DNA from 4 places in the Streptomyces sp. NPDC056160 genome. Region 2 is predicted to be linked to each of the others. Evidence: riboswitches for the same ligand, from Rfam matches in the RefSeq annotation. Region 2 holds a riboswitch; each other region holds the start of a gene.
The links. A riboswitch is a leader RNA that binds a small molecule or an ion and turns the genes downstream of it on or off. The one in region 2 is predicted to bind thiamine pyrophosphate.

Region 1 (5,049 bases), on a different contig from region 2:
CAGGGTGACCTTGCGCCAGGCGGTCAGCGGCGCCGCGCCGAGCATCCGCGCGGCCTCCTCCTGCCGCGGGTCGAGCTGCGACCACAGGCCGCCCACGGTCCGTACGACGACGGCGTAGTTGAAGAAGACGTGCGCGAGGAGGATGGCCCACACGGTGGTGTCCAGCCGCACCCCCCACAGTTCGTCGAGGAGTCCGCCGCGCCCGAGCAGGGCGAGGAACGCGGTGCCGGCGACGACCGTGGGTAGCACGAACGGCACGGTCACCACGGCCCGCAGGACGTGGCGTCCGGGGAAGTCGTAGCGGGCGAAGACGTACGCGCCGGGCAGGGCGATCAGCAGGGTGAGCGCCGTGGAGGCGAGCGCCTGCCAGGTGGTGAACCACAGCACGTGCCGGATGTCGGAGCGGCCGAGCACGTCCGCGATCCGCCCGATGTGCCAGGTGCCGTCGCTCTGCAGGCCGCGCCGGACGATCGCGGTCACCGGGTAGGCGAAGAACACCGCGAAGAACGCGACGGGCGCCGCCATCAGGGCGAGCCGCACCGCGTTCCCCGACCGGCGGCGCGCGCGGGTCACTTCACTGCGAGCGAGGTCCACGACCTGACCCACTGGTCACGGTTGGCGGCGATCTTGTCCGGGGCCATGGTCTGGGGGTGCCCGGCCTGCGGACCGTACTTCGCGAACTCGGCCGGCACCGCGGCCTTCTCGCGCACCGGATAGACGAACATGTTCAGCGGCATGTCCTCCTGGAACTTGCGGCTGATCAGGAAGTCGAGGAAGGCCTTGCCGCCCTTGGTGTTCTTCGCGTTGCTGAGCAGGCCGGCGTACTCGACCTGCCGGAAGCAGGTGTCCTGCACGACGCCGGTCGGCGCGGTCTTCGGCTTGGGGTCGGCGTAGATGACCTCGGCGGGCGGTGAGGAGGCGTAGGAGACGGCGAGCGGCCGGTTCCCCTTGGCCTTCTTCCCGCCGGCGGAACCGGAGAACTCCTGGTTGTAGGCCTGCTCCCAGCCGTCGACGACCTTGACGCCGTTGTCCTTCAGCTTCTTCCAGTAGCCCTGCCAGCCGGTGTCCCCGTACTTCGCGGCGGTCCCCAGCAGGAAGCCGAGGCCGGGCGAGGAGGTCGCGGCGTTCTCGGTGACGAGGAGGTTCTTGTACTGCGGCTTCAGGAGGTCGTCGAAGGAGGCGGGCGGGGCCAGCCTGTGGTCGGCGAAGTACTCCTTGTCGTAGTTGACGCAGATATCGCCGGTGTCGACGGGGGTGACGCGGTGCTTCGCCTGGTCGACCCGGTACTGAGGCGCGACCTTGTCGGAGTCCTTCGGCTCGTACGACTGGAACAGCCCGTTGTCGAGCGCACGGGACAGCAGCGTGTTGTCGACGCCGAAGAAGACGTCGCCCTGCGGGTTGTCCTTGGTGAGGACGGCCTTGTTGACGGCCTGTCCCGCGTCGCCGTCCTTGAGGACCCTGACCTTGTAGCCGGACGTCTTCTCGAAGTCCGCGATCACGCTCTTGGAGGCGGCCCACGAGTCGTGGCTGACCAGGGTCACGGTTTTGGAGTCCGCCGCCTCGCCGCCGGAGGACCCGCACGCGCAGAGCGTGACCAGGCCGAGTCCGACCGCCGCGGCGACGAACGTCTTGCGGTGCACTGGATTTTCCTCCTGGGTGGTGGCCAGGAAGAGACGCGGCCCTGCCCGGGATCCGCGGAGGATGCCGGGCAGGGCGCAACAGCTCGAGTGATGACCGAACTTCCTACCCAGAATGACCTGGGCGAGGTTCAGAGGGTCTGCGGCCGGATGCCGCACTCTCAGCGCTGTGGCGCTCCCCTGTCGGAATGTGAAGATGCCGGGATGTGAAGTTGTGCAGGGCTCAGCGTACCGGTCGGCTGTCGGTGGGCTGCCGGTCGGCTACCGCTCGGTGGCGGCGAGCTGGCCGCAGGCTCCGTCGATCTCCTGGCCGCGGGTGTCCCGGACGGTGACGGGCACGCCGTGCGCCGCGATCGCCTCGACGAACGCCTTCTCGTCCTCGGGTCGCGAGGCGGTCCACTTCGAGCCCGGCGTCGGGTTGAGCGGGATGAGGTTGACGTGCACCGGCTTGCCCTTGAGGAGGCGGCCGAGCCGGTCGCCGCGCCAGGCCTGGTCGTTGATGTCCCGGATCAGCGCGTACTCGATGGACAGCCGGCGCCCGGACCGGGCGGTGTACTCGAACCCGGCGTCCAGTACCTCCCGCACCTTCCACCGCGTGTTGACGGGCACGAGCGTGTCGCGCAGTTCGTCGTCGGGGGCGTGCAGGGAGATGGCGAGGCGGCACTTGAAGCCCTCGTCGGCGAACCGGTGGATCGCCGGGACCAGGCCCACCGTGGAGACGGTGATCCCGCGCTGGGACAGGCCGAGCCCGTCGGGCTCGGGGTCGGTCAGCGCGCGGACGGCGCCGACGACGCGGTTGTAGTTGGCCAGCGGCTCGCCCATGCCCATGAACACGATGTTGGACAGCCGTGCCGGTCCTCCCGGCACCTCGCCGTCGCGCAGGGCCCGCATGCCGTCGACGATCTGGTGCACGATCTCGGCGGTCGACAGGTTGCGGTCGAGTCCGGCCTGGCCGGTGGCGCAGAACGGGCAGTTCATGCCGCAGCCGGCCTGGGAGCTGATGCACATGGTGACCCGGTCCGGGTAGCGCATCAGCACCGACTCGACGAGCGTCCCGTCGAACAGCCGCCACAGCGTCTTGCGGGTGGCGCCCTCGTCGGTCGCCAGGTGCCTGACGACCGTCATCAGTTCCGGAAGCAGCGCCTCACGCAGCTTGGCGCGCGAGCCGGCCGGGATGTCCGTCCACTGCTCGGGATCGTGCGCGTACCGCGCGAAGTAGTGCTGCGAGAGCTGCTTGGCACGGAAGGGCTTCTCGCCGATCGCGGCGACGGCCTCCTTGCGCTCGGCAGGCGAGAGATCGGCAAGGTGCCGCGGCGGCTTCTTGGCTCCGCGCGGGGCGACGAAAGTGAGTTCTCCGGGCTTGGGCATGGTGGTACCAGTGTCGCAGATCCACTCGGGTGGCCCGGTCGGGCCGGGTGCTCCGGTGCGACGCCGATCGACTGGGGCGGCCCGGCCGGGCTGGGCGCACCGGTGCGACCCCGTGGCGGCGCGGTCGGGGTGGTGGTCAGGGCCGGACGGCGGCGACGCCGGTGACGCCGCGGGAGGCGCAGGCCTTCGTGCGGTGCGGGCCACCGCGGTGGCGGCGCGGTGTGCGGTGCCCGTCCTGGCCGGTCAGCGCCTCGTGCCACCGCACGGCAGATCGCCGTGGCAGGCGCCGTCCCTCGCCGGCCACCCCCGCCCCCCGGGACGGAACCCCGGCGGCCGGGCCTCGCAGAGGGGCCCGGCCGCCGGAAAGGTCCTCGCGGGCCGCACGTGCCCTGCTACCGCCGCTCAGGCGGAGCCCACGAACAGCACCATCAGGAGCCAGACCACGGGCGCGGTCGGCAGGAGGGAGTCCAGGCGGTCCATGATGCCGCCGTGACCGGGGAGCAGGGTGCCCATGTCCTTGATGCCCAGGTCCCGCTTGATCATGGACTCGCCGAGGTCGCCGAGGGTGGCGCTGGCGGCGACCGCGACGCCGAGGAGCAGGCCCTGCCACCAGGCTCCGTCGTCGATCAGGAACTGCATGCACAGCGCCCCGGCCACCATGGCGAAGGCGACCGCGCCGGCCAGGCCCTCGCGGGTCTTGCCCGGGCTGATGCGCGGGGCGAGCTTGTGCCTGCCGAAGCGCCAGCCGACGGCATACGCGCCGGTGTCGCTGACCACGGTGAGGATCAGGAAGGTCAGCACCCGGAACGGGCCGTCGGACGCGGTGAGCATCATCGCCACGAACGTGGCCAGGAACGGCACGTAGAACGCGGCGAAGACACCCGCAGTGACGTCCTTGAGGTAGCCCTCCGGCGGCTGGGTCATCCGCCAGACCAGGACCGCGAGCGCGGTCAGCGCCATCGCCACCCAGGCACCCTCGGCGTCCCGGACGTATCCGGCGACCACCATCGCCGCGCCGCCGACCGCCAGCGGCACGAGGGGCGCCTTGATGTCCTTGCGTTCCTGGAGCCGCGAGGTCAGCTCCCACAGGCCGACCACGACGGCGACCGCGATGACGCCGACGAACACGGCCTTGACGACGAACAGCGACGCGATGATCACCACGCCGAGCCCGAGACCGACCCCTATGGCAGCGCCCAGGTCCCGTCCCGCGCTCTTCTTCTGCGGCGCCTGCGGGGCGGGCGCCGGCTGCGGGGCGTCGGGCATGGGCTCCGGATTCTGCGGCGCCGCCCCGTGGGCGGGCGGCGTTCGCGGCGTGTCGTAGGGCCGCGGCCGCGGCATGTCGTACGACTGCGGGTGCGGCTGCGGCTGCGGGCGCGACGGGTCGTACGGCTGCGGGCGTGCGGGGTCGTACGGCTGCTGCTGTGGCGGCTCGTCGCGGAACGAGGGGCCGCCCGTGCGCGCGGCCCCCCGGTCGTCATCCTGGTTTCCGCCGTGTGCGGGCACCTCGGGCACGACGGGCATGGGGCGAGTCTGCTGGGCGCCCCGCGCATCGTAGGCGGGACCCGCGGGGGCGGTGCCCGGGACGGGTCCCTGGCCGGGTGCCCCGTCCGCGGGTCCCCAGTACCCGGCCGGCTGCGGCGCTCCCCAGGAAGAGTCGTTCATCAGACCTCGAGCAGCTCCGCTTCCTTGTGCTTGAGCAGCTCGTCCACCTGCGCGACGTACTTCGCGGTGGTGTCGTCGAGCTCCTTCTCCGCACGGCGGCCCTCGTCCTCGCCGACCTCGCCGTCCTTGATCAGCTTGTCGATGGCGTCCTTGGCCTTGCGGCGCACCGAGCGGATGGACACCTTGGCGTCCTCGCCCTTGCCCTTGGCCACCTTGATGTACTCGCGGCGGCGCTCCTCGGTCAGCTCGGGGAACACCACACGGATGATGTTGCCGTCGTTGCTCGGGTTGACGCCCAGGTCGGAGTCGCGGATCGCCTGCTCGATGTTGCGCAGCGCGCTCTTGTCGAACGGGGTCACGACGGCCATGCGCGGCTCCG
Region 2 (5,049 bases):
GCACGTCCCTTCGACGACCTCGGCCACCGGTGCTTCCCGGGCACGTCCGGCGATGGGCAAGGCGGTGTCAGGCCACGGCGGTATGAAGCGTCTGGCCGCGTTCGGCCGGCGAAAACCGCCGGACAACGGAACGTCGCTCCGATCAACCTACGGAGCGACGTTCCGCTGTGTCGACGCTCGCCCGGGGCACCGATGGACTCACGGGTCCCGCGACCGCCACGGGCCCGCCCCGGCGCGTCACGGTGTCGTCGGCGGTTCCGGTTCCGACGTCTCGTCGTCCGGTTCGCTCGCCCACCGGGACAGGAGTTCCTCGAAGGCGTCCATCCCCAGCAGGAGCAGCATCATCGCGATCGGCGTGCACAGTGCCACCACAACCATGGAGCCTCCCGAGGGGAGCACCGGCGGACTCTCTTCACCCGGCCCCGCGTGCCGCACGCGGCGAGGCACTACCCAGTGTGGGGCCGAACGGGGGACCGCGCACTTCGTTCAGGCCGCGGCCGGCGGCGGACCGGCGGAGCGGCGTCCACCGGAAAGCGGTCGCGGGCGAAATCGCGCAGCGGCCACGGCGCCGAAGCTGTTCCTACCCCCGGACCCCGTCGCCGGCCGCCCCGTCCGCCGTACGCGGCCGCCGCTGCGCGCGCAACGGCGCGTACACGAGCAGGGCCGCCGCGAACGCCACCGGATAGGCGAGATCGGCGCCGTGCAGGGCCCGGGCGGCCGGGCCCGTGTACAGGCCGGTGTTCATGAACGGCACGGAGACGGCGAAGGCGACGACGAACGCGGTGAGCGCCGGCCACCAGGGCTGGGGGCGGTCCGTCTCGTGTGACAGCTCGACGGGGCGCCCGCCGCGGGCGCGGGCCCGGGCGGCCCAGTCGACGATCACGATGGCGACGAAGGCCGGGATCCAGTACCCGACGAACAGCAGCACGTTCTGGAAGCGCGCGGTGGTGTCGGCCGCGTGCATCCACAGCACCAGCGGGAACCCGAGGACCGCGGCGAGGGCGGCGGCCGGCGGCCGGGGCAGGCGTACGCCCATGGTCTGCAGCGCCAGCGACCCGCTGTAGTCGTTCATGGCGTTGCTGCACAGCGCCGCGAGCGCGATCGCCAGGAGCCCGAACGCGCCGAGCGCGCCCCCGCCGAGCAGCGTGTCGACACCGTGGGCGGTCTGGTCGGTGAACTCGGCGGCGCCCCACAGGCCGAGCGCCTGTACCGCCACGAAGGACAGGCCGATGCCGAGCAGCGTGCACCAGAACATGCGCGGACGCGATGCCGTACGGGGCAGGTAGCGGCTGAAGTCACTGGCGTAGGGGGCCCAGGACAGGGCGAGGCTCAGCGCGACGGTGCAGGTCAGGGCGAACGCCCCGGCCCGGTCGGCGCCGTGCACGGTGGCGGTCGCGGCCGGGTGGGCGCCGTGGACGAGCTTGGCCGCGAGGACGGCGAAGGCCGCGGCGAGCGCGAAGGTCATCACCGTCTGCAGCCGGTGGATCACCTCGTAGCCGAGCACGCCCAGCGCCCCCTGGCCCGCCATCATCACCAGGACGCCCGCCCAGAACGGCCAGCCGCACAACTGGGCCAGCGCCTCCCCGCCGAACAGGCCGATCAGCGCGTCCCAGGCGATCGACGACAGCCACTGCAACATGCCCGGCACGGTGACGGCCCGGCCGAACGCCAGCCGGGCCAGGGGCATCTGCGCCGCCCCGGTCCGGCTTCCCCAGGTGCCCAGGTAGGCGGTGGGCACCGCGCCCAGCACGGTGCCGAGCACGACGGCGGCCAGGGCGGTGGTGAAGTCGAGCCCGAGCGTGGCACCCACGGTGCCGCTGAACACGCCGGTCATGGTCAGGTTGGGGGCGAACCAGACGGTGAACAGCCGCCCCGGGCCGCCGTAGCGGGTGTCCTCGGGCACCGGCGTGATCCCGCGTGCCTCCATCCGCAGATCACCGGGGGCCGTCGGCATCCGTCCGTCGAAGACGCGCCGCGGGCCGGCGGCGGCCGGCTCGGTGCGGGCATGCGGCAATGACATGTGACATCCCTCCGCCAGTCCTAACTGGTTCAGGTTCGACGGGTGTGATCTCAGCCCCGCGCAGGGGCACCCCGTGTCCAGGTACGGCCGCCAGGATAGCCCGGCCCGGTGTCAGGCCCCGCCGGGGCGGTCCCCGTCGAGCGCGAGCACGGCGAAGGTGGCCAGCCAGTGGTCGGTGGTGAAGTCGCCGCGCTCCACGGCGGGCAGGCCTGCCGCGAGGTGTGCCCTTGCCGCCTCGGCGAGGCGGGTGCGGACCGGACCGTCCGGCAGCGCCCCGGCGATCGAACGCAGCGCGGCGGCCCTGCTGAGGGCCAGGCCCAGCAGGTGACCGATCTGCGGATCGGCGTGGTCGGAGACCACGGGCACGTCCAGCGACGGGCAGGACGCGCCCGAGCGCAGGGCGGGCAGGAACCGGTCGAGCCAGGAGGCGAAGGCCTCCGGGGCGAGCACCCGGCGCATCGCGTCGGCCTCGGTCAGCGCGGGCGACAGGAAGTCCTGGCCCGACGGCTCCCAGTGGGCGGGAGCGTCGTGGTCGTCGGCGAACCAGGCCAGCAGACGTTCCCGTACGGCGTCGGCGGTCGGGGCGGACAGCTCCCCGGAGTCCAGGAGCAGACCGAGCGCGAAGGCGCTGTTGGGATGGTTGCCGTGGCGCACGGGATAGGTGGCCTTCGGGAGCCAGCCGGCGAGCAGCCGCTCGACGGCGGCGACGCCCGGTGCCAGGGCCTCGGCCCAGCGCGCGCCCGCCGCCCCCGCGTACGCCCGGCACTCGGCGGCCAGCGCCACCAGCCAGGCCCAGCCGTACGGCCGCTCGAAGGAGGGCCGGTCCAGGAGGTAGGCGGCTTCGGCGGTGATGTTCCGCGCGGTGAGGTGCCGGTCGAGCACGTCCACGTAGGGCGCGGTCTCGGCGAGCGCGGGTGTGCCGCCGTGTCGGCGCAGCACGCGCACGAGCAGCCAGTGCATGTGGACCGAGGAGTGCCAGTCGTAGGCGCCGTAGAAGGCCGGGTGGAGGCTGCTCGGCCGTGTGTCCTGCTCGGCGGAGGTGACCAGGTGGGCGGGGAAGTTGGGGTACTCGCGGGTGATGTTGGCGAGGGCGAGCCGGGCGAAGGGCGTCGCGTAGGAGGTGAGCGGCATCAGTGGGTGGCCCCCTCGGTGATCTTCAGGTCCTGCTCCGTGGGCGTGCCGGCGGCGGCGACCAGCAGGGCGCGCAGCCCGCGGGCCACGGTGGCGGGCTCCAGGGCCGGGGCGGTGCCGTCGGTGACCTGCTCGGGCGCCCAGGGGACGTGTACGAAGCCGCCGCGGACGTGCGGGAACTCGGTGGCGATGAGGTGGCCGAGGCCGTACGCGACGTGGTTGCAGACGAACGTGCCCGCCGTGTGGGAGACGGCGGCCGGGACCCCGGCCCCGCGCACGGCGGCGACGCAGGCCTTGACGGGGAGGGAGGAGAAGTAGGCGGCGGGGCCGCCGGGGACGACCGGTTCGTCGACGGGCTGGGCCCCGGCGTTGTCGGGGATGCGTGCGTCGTCGATGTTGATGGCGACGCGTTCGACGGTGACGGCCGCCCGACCGCCCGCCTGGCCCAGGCAGAGGACCAGCTCGGGGGCCGCCGCGCGGACCGCGTCCCGCAGCGCGTCCAGGCAGGTGGCGAAGACGCAGGGCAGTTCGGCGGCGGTGACCGTGAGTCCGGCGGGCGGTTCGGCGGCCAGGAGGCGGGCCGCCTGCCAGGACGGGTTCACGCTCTCGCCGCCGAAGGGGGCGAAGCCGGTGACGAGCACACGGGTCATGGGACTTCCTTCACGGGGAACGACGGTGGGACGGGCCGGGGGCGGGCGGCGCGGGCCGGGTGGCTCAGAAGGCGAAGACCGCCATGATCACGGTGCAGCAGACCAGGAGCGGCAGCGCCGTCGGGAGCTGCGCCTTGATCGGTCCGTACTGGTCCTTCAGTTCGAGCAGGGTGGCCGGGACGATGTTGAAGTTGGCGGCCATCGGCGTGCAGAGCGTGCCGGCGAAACCGGCCAGCATGCCGATCGCGAGGACGGCGGCCTCGTTGCCGTGCATCTGCTCGATGAGGATGGGCCAGCCGATCGCCGCCGTCATGACCGGGAAAGCGGCGAACGCGTTGCCCATGATCACGGTGAACAGGAACATGCCCACGCAGTAAGCGATCACGGCGAGGTACTTCGAGTTGTCCGGCAGCACGTCGTTCACGATCTTGCCGACCTGGGTGCCGACGCCGGCCAGCGCGAAGATCGACCCGAGCACGGCGAGGAGCTGGGGCAGCAGCAGCGCGGAACCCATCGCCTCCAGCATGGAGCGGCCGGAGTGCAGCGGCACGGAGAGCTTCTTCTCGCCGGTGACCAGCATGCCGACGACGAGGGCGACGACGCATCCGACGCCGAGGCCGAGCAGCGTGGCCTTGCCCTTCTCGAACAGGCCGGAGTCGTCGAGCACGGAGGCACAGACGATCGCGACCACCGGGATCGTCAGGGCGGGGATGAAGATCTTGCTGCCGAGCCGGGAGGCGGAGGCCTCGCGCTGCTCGGCGGTGGTGGTCACCGGCACACCCTTGCCGAGGAAGTTGAACCCGGCGAGCACGATCAGGACGAGGACCGCCACACCGAGCGGTTCGGCGGGCAGGGTCCAGCCGCCGTTGCCCGACTCGGCGTTCGCCACCCCGGTCCCGTAGGGGAAGGTGAGTCCGAGCAGGCCCCAGAAGGCCGCGGACGTCCACCGCTTCGGGTTGCTGCGGTCGGCGGCCATCTGCACGGCCATGACGACGAAGACGAGACCCACCAGCCAGTAGAGCCATTCGACCTTGATCACTTGGCGGTTCCCTTCGGCAGCGGCAGGTCGTGTTCCGCGGCGGCGAGTGCCATCTCGCGTTCCAGCTGCCGGTCCAGGAGCAGCAGGCGGGCCCCGTGGATGAGGAAGGCGCAGACGGCGAGCGGTATCGCCCACAGCGCCAGCTGGGTCGGTTCGAGTTCCTGGTGGTACGTCGAGTTCACGAAACCGGTGATCAGCAGGATCGAGCC
Region 3 (5,049 bases), on a different contig from region 2:
ACCGCGGAGTCCGCAGGAACCGCGGCAGGACTCGCGGCCACCGTCGGCGAGGCCGTCGAGACCAGCGGTGCGGGCGCCGCCGCCGTCGTCGCGGTCCTCGCCCCTGTCCTCGCCGGCGTCGCCGCCGCTCTCTTCCTCCTCGTCGGCTACATACTGAAGATGCTCGACCCCGCACCGGCCTTCGCCCAGAGCCTGGTCACCGTCGGCTGGGTGTTCGGCGCCGTGACCGCTGCCGCCATCCTGGCGGCCGGGGCGGGCCTGCTGCTCACCGCGCTGCGCAACCGCCCGTCACCGGGCACCGCGCCGTACGGGGAACTCGACGGGGAGCTCGCCCAGGCCCGCGCCGCCTGGCAGGAGGCCCTGCTCGAACGGGGCATCCTGCCGTTCCTGCGCGAGGCCCTCGCGGCCTCCGGGTCCGTCACGCCGTACCGGACGGACCCGTCGGCACCGGGCGGCCGCATGCCGCACCTCGGCTACGGCCGTCCCGGCTTCAGCAGCCCGGGCGACGGTGTCCCGGGCCCGCGTCCCAGCTACTCCAGCCCCGACTTCACCAGCCCGGACTTCGGAGGACCGGAACACCAGCCGGAGTGACCACGGCGGCGAACTCACTCAGCGAGCGGCAGGTACACCCGGTTGCCCGCGGCGGCGAACTCCTTCGACTTCTGGGCCATGCCCTCCTCGATCTCGGTCCGGCTGGTGCCGTGCTCCCGGCGGATGTCCTGAGAGATCTTCATCGAACAGAACTTCGGCCCGCACATCGAGCAGAAGTGCGCCGTCTTGGCGGGCTCCGCCGGGAGGGTCTCGTCGTGGAACTCCCGTGCCGTGTCCGGGTCGAGGGCCAGGTTGAACTGGTCCTCCCACCGGAACTCGAAACGGGCGTCGGAGAGCGCGTCGTCCCACTCCTGGGCGCCCGGGTGTCCCTTGGCGAGGTCGGCCGCGTGCGCGGCGATCTTGTAGGTGATGACCCCGGTCTTCACGTCGTCGCGGTTGGGCAGGCCCAGATGCTCCTTGGGCGTGACGTAACAGAGCATCGCCGTGCCCCACCAGGCGATCATGGCGGCACCGATACCGGAGGTGATGTGGTCGTACGCCGGAGCGACGTCCGTCGTCAGCGGTCCGAGCGTATAGAACGGAGCTTCATCACAGATCTCCTGCTGAAGGTCGATGTTCTCCTTGATCTTGTGCATCGGGACGTGGCCCGGGCCCTCGATCATCGTCTGTACGTGGAAACGCTTGGCGACCGTGTTGAGTTCCCCGAGCGTGCGCAACTCAGCGAACTGCGCCTCGTCGTTGGCGTCCGCGATCGATCCCGGCCTGAGGCCGTCACCGAGGGAGTACGTGACGTCGTAGGCGGCGAGGATCTCGCAGAGTTCCTCGAAGTTCTCGTAGAGGAACGACTCCTTGTGGTGCGCGAGGCACCAGGCGGCCATGATCGAGCCGCCGCGCGAGACGATGCCGGTCTTGCGGTTGGCGGTCAGCGGCACGTACGCGAGGCGTACGCCGGCGTGGACGGTCATGTAGTCCACGCCCTGTTCGGCCTGCTCGACGACCGTGTCCTTGTAGACCTCCCAGGTCAGTTCCTCGGCCCTGCCGTCGACCTTTTCCAGGGCCTGGTAGAGCGGCACCGTCCCGATGGGCACGGGGGAGTTGCGCAGTACCCATTCACGCGTCGTGTGGATGTTGCGGCCGGTGGAGAGGTCCATGACGGTGTCGGCACCCCAGCGGGTCGCCCACGTCATCTTCTCGACCTCCTCCTCGATCGAGGAAGTCACCGCGGAGTTGCCGATGTTGGCGTTGACCTTCACCAGGAACCGCTTGCCGATGATCATCGGTTCGATCTCAGGGTGGTTCACGTTGGCCGGGAGCACCGCGCGGCCTGCCGCGATCTCCTCGCGGACGACCTCGGGCGAAACGTTCTCCCGGACGGCCACGAACTCCATCTCCGGTGTGATCTCCCCCCGGCGGGCGTAAGCCAGTTGCGTCACGGCCTGCCCGTCGCGGCCCCGCCGCGGCTGGCGCGGCCGGCCCGGGAACACCGCGTCGAGGTTGCGCAGGCCCCCGCGCGGTGCGGTGTGCTTGATCCCGTCGTCCTCGGGACGGACCGGCCGACCCGCGTACTCCTCGGTATCGCCGCGGGCGATGATCCAGTTCTCCCGCAGCGGCGACAGGCCACGGCGGACATCGGTGTCGACGAGCGGATCGGTGTACGGGCCCGAAGTGTCGTAGAGCGTGACCGACTGCCCGTTGGTGAGGTGCACCTGGCGGACCGGCACCCGCAGATCGGGGCGTGAGCCCTCGACATACGCCTTGTGCCAGCCGATGGACACCCCGGCCTCGTCGCGGGAAGCGGGCTGCTCCCCGTCGCTGGAGAACTGCGCGGAGGCAGGCGTGCGTGCGTCCTTGTTGGTCATGAGACCTACTCCCTACGCCGGCATTACCCGGTAACAGGTTCGGCGGTCGACGCAGCGGCTTCCGTCCGGCGGCGGTTCCCGGGGAACGTCTCTCGTTCCACGTGAAACATCGCGAAGACGAAGGTCAGCGCCCTCTCAGCCCGGTGCTCCGAGCTCCCGCGTGTGCAAAGGTGCCTCCACGCTAGCGTCATATGGGGCGCGGTGAACAGTGGGCCCCTGCCCTTCTTGCGATGATCTGGCGGTGACCACGACACAGCAGTTCCCCCAGCCGCCGCCGGAACCGCGCCCCGACGCCGGGGCCGGGCAGGGACATGCGTCCGGGCAGGGCAGTCCCCACGGCCAGGGGCACGGGCCCGGTCCAGAGCAGGGGCACAGTCACGGGCACGGGCACAGCCACGGCCCCGCCGCCCCGGTCTCCCAGCACCTCCGCAAGGTCATCGCCGCGATCCTGATTCCCTTCGCAGCCGCGGTCGTGGTCGGCCTCGTCGCGCTCTGGCCGGGCGGCGCCCCCGCGCACGAGCGCACCGGCGTGGGATTCGACCGGCAGACGCAGCAGGCCACGGTCACCGTGGTGGTGTCGGTGAGCTGCAAGGCGGTGAACGCCTCCGGTGACACACCCACCGGGGACACCTCCACCGCCGAGGGCGCCTCTGCCCAGGCACAGGCGTCCGGGACCTGCAAGAAGGCCACGGTCCGAGTCGACACCGGCAAGGACGAGGGGCGCACCTTCACCGAGATCGTGCAGCCGGACCAGTCGCGGCAGTTGCACCAGGGCGAGAAGGTCGTGGTCGCCTACGAGCCCGCGGCGCCGCGGGAACTGCAGTACTCGGTCACGGACGTGAGCCGGGGTTTGCCCATGACGCTGCTGGCCGGGATCTTCGCACTCGCCGTCGTGGTCGTCGGGCGGCTGCGGGGCGTCATGGCGCTGGTAGCGCTGGCCATCAGCTTCCTGGTGCTGGACCTGTTCATCCTGCCCGCGATCCTGCAAGGGTCGAACCCGCTGGTCGTGGCCGTGGTCGGGTCGAGCGCGATCATGCTGATCGCGCTGTACATGTGCCACGGCCTGTCCGCCCGGACCTCGGTGGCGGTGCTCGGCACGCTGATCTCCCTGGTGCTGATCGGCGTCCTGGGTTCGCTGTTCATCGGCTGGGCCGCGCTCACGGGCAACACCGACGACGACACCGGCCTGATCCACGGTCTTTATCCGGCGATCGACATGAGCGGCCTGCTCCTCGCCGGCGTGATCATCGGCTCGCTCGGCGTCCTCGACGACGTGACGGTGACCCAGACGTCGGCGATCTGGGAGCTGCACGAGGCCAACCCGTCCATGGGCTGGCGCGGGCTGTACCGCGCCGGCATCCGCATCGGGCGCGACCACATCGCGTCCGTCGTCAACACTCTGGTCCTCGCGTACGCGGGCGCGGCGCTGCCGCTGCTGCTCCTCTTCTCCATCGCGCAGAGCAGCGTGGGGACCGTCGCCACCAGTGAACTCGTCGCCGAGGAGATCGTGCGCACCCTCGTGGGCTCGATCGGCCTGGTCGCCTCGGTGCCGGTCACCACGGCCCTGGCGGCCCTCGTCGTCTCGGCCGACCGCCCGGAGGCGGTGCGGAACCGGGCGGCGGCCGGGCTCCCCGCTCCCGCGCGCGGTGGCCGGGGCAGACGGCGCAAGCAATGAGGCCTCACCGGGGACGGTGAAGGGGCTGAGGGCTGGCCCGGCCTGCTCCTCGGGCCGGGCCTCAGGCCTCGGGCCGCCCCTCAGGCCTCGGATCGGGCCGGCTTCGTGTCTCGGGCCGGGCGGTGAAGCGTTACTCCACAGCACACGCCCGCTTGCAGAAACGCTTCAGCCCGCGCTCTGCTCTTCCGCCAGGATCCGGTCCAGGGCCTCGTCGAGATGCGCGTCGAAGTCGGCCAGAGCACCTTCCTGGCCCAGCGGCACCAGTTTGTCCGTGCGGTCGAGGAACGCCACCAGGGAAGCCGTGGAGGAGCGGAAGAGCGCCCGGTCGACGCCGACCTGAAGCCGGATCAGGACCTCCGCAAGCGAGTCGGACTCGGCGGGCGCGATACGCACGTCGCCGTCCCCGCACGGTCTGCCGACCCCGTCCACCAGCAGTTCCCGCCCGAACGCCCAGGTGACGGGGGCGTCTCCGGGCAGATGGAAGGTCAGCCGTACGGCATAGGGATCACAGGTCTCGTACCGCAACTCCACCGGAATGCGGAAGGAGAGCTCCTCGGACACGAGAAAGCTCATCATGACCTCTGCCTGTACGGACTCGCGCATCACTACCCCGTCATCTGCCGTCGACTGGCCGGGAATGATCCCCATAACACTGGTGGCATCTTGCTGAACGTATATGGCAGATCACAAGGAGTGAGTTTTCAGATACTGATAGCCAGCGCGAGAGACCCGACACGCCGCCCCACCTCGCACTGCAACTGGCGCGCCGCGGGCAGCAACCGGTCGGCCTGATGAGCAGGGAGCGAGAGCGCCATCGTCGCGGCCATGGTGCCCACGGTGATCGGAACGGCCGCGCAGACCGTCCCCAGCGCGTACTCCTGACGTTCCGTCACCGGCTGCATTCGCGGCATCCGCTCCAGACGTCGCAGCATCGTGTGGTCGTCACGGGCCGTGTACGGAGTG
Region 4 (5,049 bases), on a different contig from region 2:
GGGCCCGGCCGGATTTCGGACGCCGGCCCCGCCCCGCTTCAGAAGGCCGGGCGTTCCGGGTCCAGGTCGGCCAGGCCGTCCGCCGGGGAGGACGCCTGGGCGAAGTGCCGCCGGGGGATGCGGCCCGCCAGCCGGGCCAGGCGGCCGGCCGTCACCGCGTGCCGCATCGCCTCGGCCATGAGCGCCGGTTCCTGCGCCCGCGTCACCGCCGAGGCGAGCATCACGCCCGCGCAGCCCAGCTCCATGGCCAGCGCCGCGTCCGAGGCCGTGCCGGCGCCCGCGTCCAGGATCACCGGCACGCGCGCGTGCTCCACGATCAGCTGGAAGTTGTGCGGGTTGCGGATCCCGAGCCCGGACCCGATCGGCGAGCCCAGCGGCATGATCGCGGCGCAGCCGACGTCCTCCAGCTTCCGGGCGAGTACGGGGTCGTCGTTGGTGTACGGCAGCACCGTGAAGCCGTCGTCGACCAGCGTCTCCGCCGCGTCCAGCAGTTCGATGGGGTCGGGCAGCAGCGTGCGCTCGTCGGCGATGACCTCCAGTTTGACCAGGTCGGTGCCGAGCGCCTCCCGGGCGAGGCGGGCGGTGAGGACCGCCTCGCCGGCCGTGAAGCAGCCCGCGGTGTTGGGCAGCACCCGGATGCCGAGCTCTTCCAGCACGGACAGCACGGAGCCGTGCACGGAAGGGTCCACCCGGCGCATCGCGACCGTGGTCAGCTCCGTGCCGGAGGCCACCAGCGACCGTTCGAGGACGTCCAGGCTGGGCGCCCCGCCGGTGCCCATGATCAGCCGGGACGTGAAGGACGTACCACCGAGGACGAAGGGGTCGTCGGCCATGGGTCAGCCTCCTTGGACGGCGGTGAGGATCTCGACGCGGTCGCCCTCGGTCAGGGCGGTGGCGGGCCACCGGTCGCGCGGGACGACGGTCTCGTTGAGGGCGGCGGCCACCCCGGAGGGCGCCGCGGTCAGGGCCCGCACGACGGTGTCCAGGGCTGTGCCGGGCGCGAACTCGCGCGGCTCGCCGTTGACGGAGATGCGGACGGGGAGGGTCATGCGGACTGCTCCGTGAGGGCGGCGGCGCGAAAGCGCCGCGGGGTGAAGGGGCGGGCCTCGTCCGGCAGCTCGCCGGTCGTCAGCACGTGGGCCATGACGTCACCGGTGACCGGCGTGAGCAGCACGCCGTTGCGGTAGTGGCCGGTCGCCACGAGCAGCCCGTCCAGACCGGTCGGGCCGAGCAGCGGCGCGTTGTCGGGGGAGCCGGGGCGCAGCCCGGCCCGGGTCTCGGTCAGCGGCAGCTCGGTGATGCCGGGCACCAGCTCGTGCGCGTCGCGCAGCAGCTCGTAGACGCCGCCCGCCGTCACCGTGGTGTCCCAGCCCAGCTCCTCGCTGGTGGCCCCGACGACCAGCTCGCCGCTGAGCCGCGGCACCAGGTAGAGGTGGCCGCCGCGCACCACGGCCCGCACCGTGCGGCTCAGGAACGGCGCGTACCGCTTCGGCACGGTCAGCCGCAGCACCTGCCCCTTCACCGGCCGCACCGGCGGCAGCAGCTCGTCCGGGACCCCCGCGAGGCGTCCGCTGAGGCTGCCGGCGGCCAGCACCACCTGCTCGGCGCCGAGCGCGGTGCCTTCGCGCAGCACGCAGCCCGTGGCCCGCTCCCGCTCGACGGTGAGCCGCTCGGCCCACGTGCGGTGGAAGAGGACGCCGGTGCGCTCGCAGGCGGCCACCAGGGCGGCAGCCAGCCGCCGCGGGTCGATCTGGTGGTCGCCGTCCACCCGGAGCCCGCCGCGCACGCCCGGCGCCAGCATCGGCTCCAGGCGCCGGCACTCACGGCCCGACAGCCATTCCGACTCCAGGCCGGAGCGCTGTTGCAGGGCGTGCAGCTCCCGCAGGTGGGCGCGGTCGTCGGCGTCCAGCGCCACGGCGAGCGTCCCGCACCTGCGGTATCCGAGGTCGAGGCCGGTCAGCTCGGTCAGCTCGGCCGCGAAGTCCGGGTAGCGGCGGGCCGAGGCCAGGTTCAGCCCGAGCAGCGTCTCCTCGCCGTAGTGCAGTTCCGTGACGGCGGCCAGCATCCCGGCCGCCACCTGCGCGGCACCGCCGCCCGGCTCGGGATCCACCACGGCCGTGGCCAGCCCGCTGCGGGCCGCGCGCCAGGCGGTCACGAGCCCGATGATCCCGCCCCCGACGACGAGGACGTCTGACGTACGTGGCAACGACATGGGCGTCCAGCCCCTCCCTTCGCCGGCATGACCCGGATCAGGTTCGTACGGTCGGAGGCCGCCAGCCTCCCTCTCAGCCCGGTGCGTCCGGGCTCCCGCGAGTGCTTGTACGGTGGCCACCCTAGCCCCTGGAGCAGCGCTTTTGTAAGGGAGCCTCCTGTATGCCGCCCTCGCTGGACGGTCTCGTCCTCGCCCCCGTCGCCGACCAGGCCCCCGGCCAGGTGGGGACCCGCACCCGCTTCACCTACCACGAGCGGGGCGGTGAGATCTGGGCCGAGTACGCGGGCGGTGACGTCGTCCGCGGTCATCTGGTGGGCACCCGGGCGGGCGACCGGCTCGACTTCCGGTACGTCCAGCTCAAGCACGACGGCACCACATCCTCGGGGCACTGCGTCTCGACGGTGGTCGAACTCCCCGACGGACGGGTGCGGCTGGAGGAGACGTGGGAGTGGGAGTCGCAGGCCGGGAGCGGCACGAGCGTGGTGGAACAGGTGGGCGGGTGACGTCCGCGGGCATGGCGTCGGCGGCCGCGGCGTTCACGGGCGTGGCCCCGGGGGACGGGGCGGCGGCGGGCGTTGTGGAGCACGTCACTCCGCACGCCCCCTGACTGACAAAACGTCAGGTGACTATGGTGATCAGGTGAGCGAGCAGACGCAGGAACAGGGCACCGCCCAGCCGCGGCGCGTGGTCGTCGTCGGCGCGGGCATGGCCGGCGTGCAGACCGCGGTCGCCCTGCGCGAGCAGGGCTTCACCGGCACCGTCGTCCTGATCGGCGCCGAACCCCACCAGCCCTACGACCGGCCACCGCTGTCCAAGGCCGTCCTGCTCGGCAAGGCCGAGGGGTCCGCCTTCGACGTCGACTTCGAGGCGCTCGGCCTGGAGCTGCGGCTCGGCTGCGAGGCCCTGGCCGTCCGTCCCGAAGCCCATGTGCTCGACACCTCCGAGGGACCCGTCCCGTACGACGTGCTGGTCCTCGCCACGGGCGCGGAGCCGATGCGGCTGCCCGGCGCCGAGGACGTCCCGGGCGTGCACCTGCTGCGCACCCTGGACGACGCCGAACGGCTGCGGCCGGTCCTCGCCGAGCAGCACGACGTCGTCGTGGTCGGCGCGGGCTGGATCGGCGCCGAGTTCGCCACGGCCGCGCGCGAGGCGGGCTGCGCCGTGACGGTCGTGGAGGCCGCCGACCGGCCGCTGGCGGGCGTCCTGCCCGCCGAAGTGGCTGCCCCGATGACCGCCTGGTACGCCGACAGCGGTACCGAGCTGCGCACCCACGCGCGCGTGGCGCGCGTCGAGCCCGGCGCGGTCGTGCTCGACGACGGGGCACGCCTGCCCGCGGGCGCTGTCGTCGTCGGCATCGGCGCCCGCCCCGCGACCGCCTGGCTGGCGGGCTCCGGCATCGAGCTGGGCGAGCGCGGAGAAGTGCTCGCCGACGACCACCTGCGCGCCGGTGCGGCGGACGTGTACGCGGTCGGCGACTGCGCCTCCTTCCCGTCGGGCCGGTACGGCGAGCGCCTGCTGGTCCACCACTGGGACAACGCGCTCCAGGGACCGCGTACGGTCGCCGCCAACGTGATCGGCCTGACCCCGGCCGTCTACGACCCGGTGCCGTACTTCTGGTCCGAGCAGTTCGGCCGCTTCGTGCAGTACGCCGGACACCACACCTCGGCCGACACCACCGTCTGGCGCGGCGACCCCTCCGGCCCCGCCTGGACGGTCTGCTGGCTGCGCGGCAGCCGCCTGGTCGCCCTGTTGGCGGTAGGCCGGCCGCGGGATCTCGCGCAGGGCAGACGGCTCATCGAGGCGGGCACGGCGATGGATCCCGCGCTGCTGGCCGACCCGTCACGGCCGCTGAAGGCGGCCGCCGCCTAGCGAACCGCACCGAACGGCCTCCGCCCAGGTGGGCGGGGTCGGCTTCCGAGTGTCAGTGGCAGATGGCACGCTTGGTTCCGTGACCGAGATTGACGCGAAGACCGATGCGCTCGTCCCCGCCTGGCTGACCCTGCCCGACATCGCCGAGAAGCTCGGCGTCGAGGTGACGCGTGTGCGGCAGCTGGTCAAGGAGGGCCAGCTCATCGCCGTACGCCGTGGTGAGAACCGCGCGCTGCACGTCCCCGCCGCCTTCATCGACGAGGACAAGGTCGTCAAGGGCCTGTCCGGGACCCTGACGCTCCTGCGGGACGACGGCTTCACGGTCGAAGAGATGATCGAGTGGCTCTTCACCCCCGACCCGACCCTGCCCGGCACCCCGGCCCAGGCCCTGAGCGAGAATCGCGGCACGGAGGTGAAGCGCCGCGCCCAGGCGCTCGCCGTCTGACCCCGGGCGCACTGACAGGGCGGCCCGCTGTCCGGGCCGCCCGCCGCCCGGACCGAACCATCCGTCCGGCGTACGGGCCGCGGTCGTTCCCGGCCGAGGCAGGCAGAGGCAGGCAGAGACCGGCCCGAGACCGCCCCCGGACCTCCGAAGGCCGTGGCCCGTACGCCATCGACACACCGCAACCGATCCCAGGGGGGACCCCGTATGTCCGACACCGCCGCAGCCGCCGCCCGCGCCCGCCTGGCCGACGCGCGCCTGTACCTGTGCACGGACGCCCGCCGGGACCGGGGCGACCTGCCCGAGTTCCTCGACGCGGTCCTCGCGGGCGGCGTCGACATCGTGCAACTGCGCGACAAGGGCATGGAGGCCGGGGAGGAGCTGGCGCACCTGGAGGTGTTCGCCGACGCCTGTGCCCGCCACGGCAGACTGCTCGCGGTCAACGACCGCGCGGACGTCGCCCACGCCGCCCGCGCGGACGTGCTGCACCTGGGCCAGGGCGACCTGCCCGTCCCCGCGGCGCGCG

Region 1: it holds a riboswitch for thiamine pyrophosphate, as region 2 does, so the genes downstream of both, ACFC02_RS07085 (thiamine ABC transporter substrate binding subunit) here and ACFC02_RS32460 (purine-cytosine permease family protein) in region 2, are expected to answer to the same signal.
Region 3: it holds a riboswitch for thiamine pyrophosphate, as region 2 does, so the genes downstream of both, thiC (phosphomethylpyrimidine synthase ThiC) here and ACFC02_RS32460 (purine-cytosine permease family protein) in region 2, are expected to answer to the same signal.
Region 4: it holds a riboswitch for thiamine pyrophosphate, as region 2 does, so the genes downstream of both, thiO (glycine oxidase ThiO) here and ACFC02_RS32460 (purine-cytosine permease family protein) in region 2, are expected to answer to the same signal.

Annotation. Positions count from the first base shown of each region.
Region 1 is NZ_JBHJUW010000013.1:18,748-23,796, forward strand. It holds gene ACFC02_RS07080 (ABC transporter permease) at 1-525, opposite strand, end outside; gene ACFC02_RS07085 (thiamine ABC transporter substrate binding subunit) at 570-1,640, opposite strand; TPP riboswitch at 1,723-1,829, opposite strand; gene rlmN (23S rRNA (adenine(2503)-C(2))-methyltransferase RlmN) at 1,899-3,005, opposite strand; gene ACFC02_RS07095 (hypothetical protein) at 3,142-3,270, opposite strand; gene ACFC02_RS07100 (phosphatidate cytidylyltransferase) at 3,408-4,670, opposite strand; gene frr (ribosome recycling factor) at 4,670-5,049, opposite strand, start outside.
Region 2 is NZ_JBHJUW010000121.1:7,658-12,706, reverse strand. It holds gene ACFC02_RS32465 (hypothetical protein) at 238-378, opposite strand; gene ACFC02_RS32460 (purine-cytosine permease family protein) at 581-2,020, opposite strand; TPP riboswitch at 2,010-2,104, opposite strand; gene ACFC02_RS32455 (DUF2891 domain-containing protein) at 2,132-3,151, opposite strand; gene pcp (pyroglutamyl-peptidase I) at 3,151-3,801, opposite strand; gene ACFC02_RS32445 (DUF979 domain-containing protein) at 3,866-4,840, opposite strand; gene ACFC02_RS32440 (DUF969 domain-containing protein) at 4,837-5,049, opposite strand, start outside.
Region 3 is NZ_JBHJUW010000001.1:15,809-20,857, reverse strand. It holds gene ACFC02_RS00120 (hypothetical protein) at 1-591, shown strand, start outside; gene thiC (phosphomethylpyrimidine synthase ThiC) at 606-2,411, opposite strand; TPP riboswitch at 2,404-2,581, opposite strand; gene ACFC02_RS00110 (YibE/F family protein) at 2,653-4,086, shown strand; gene ACFC02_RS00105 (SsgA family sporulation/cell division regulator) at 4,252-4,689, opposite strand; gene ACFC02_RS00100 (IclR family transcriptional regulator) at 4,788-5,049, opposite strand, start outside.
Region 4 is NZ_JBHJUW010000038.1:52,436-57,484, forward strand. It holds gene ACFC02_RS16660 (thiazole synthase) at 39-833, opposite strand; gene thiS (sulfur carrier protein ThiS) at 837-1,049, opposite strand; gene thiO (glycine oxidase ThiO) at 1,046-2,212, opposite strand; TPP riboswitch at 2,210-2,321, opposite strand; gene ACFC02_RS16675 (hypothetical protein) at 2,374-2,715, shown strand; gene ACFC02_RS16680 (NAD(P)/FAD-dependent oxidoreductase) at 2,852-4,081, shown strand; gene ACFC02_RS16685 (Rv2175c family DNA-binding protein) at 4,161-4,526, shown strand; gene thiE (thiamine phosphate synthase) at 4,731-5,049, shown strand, end outside.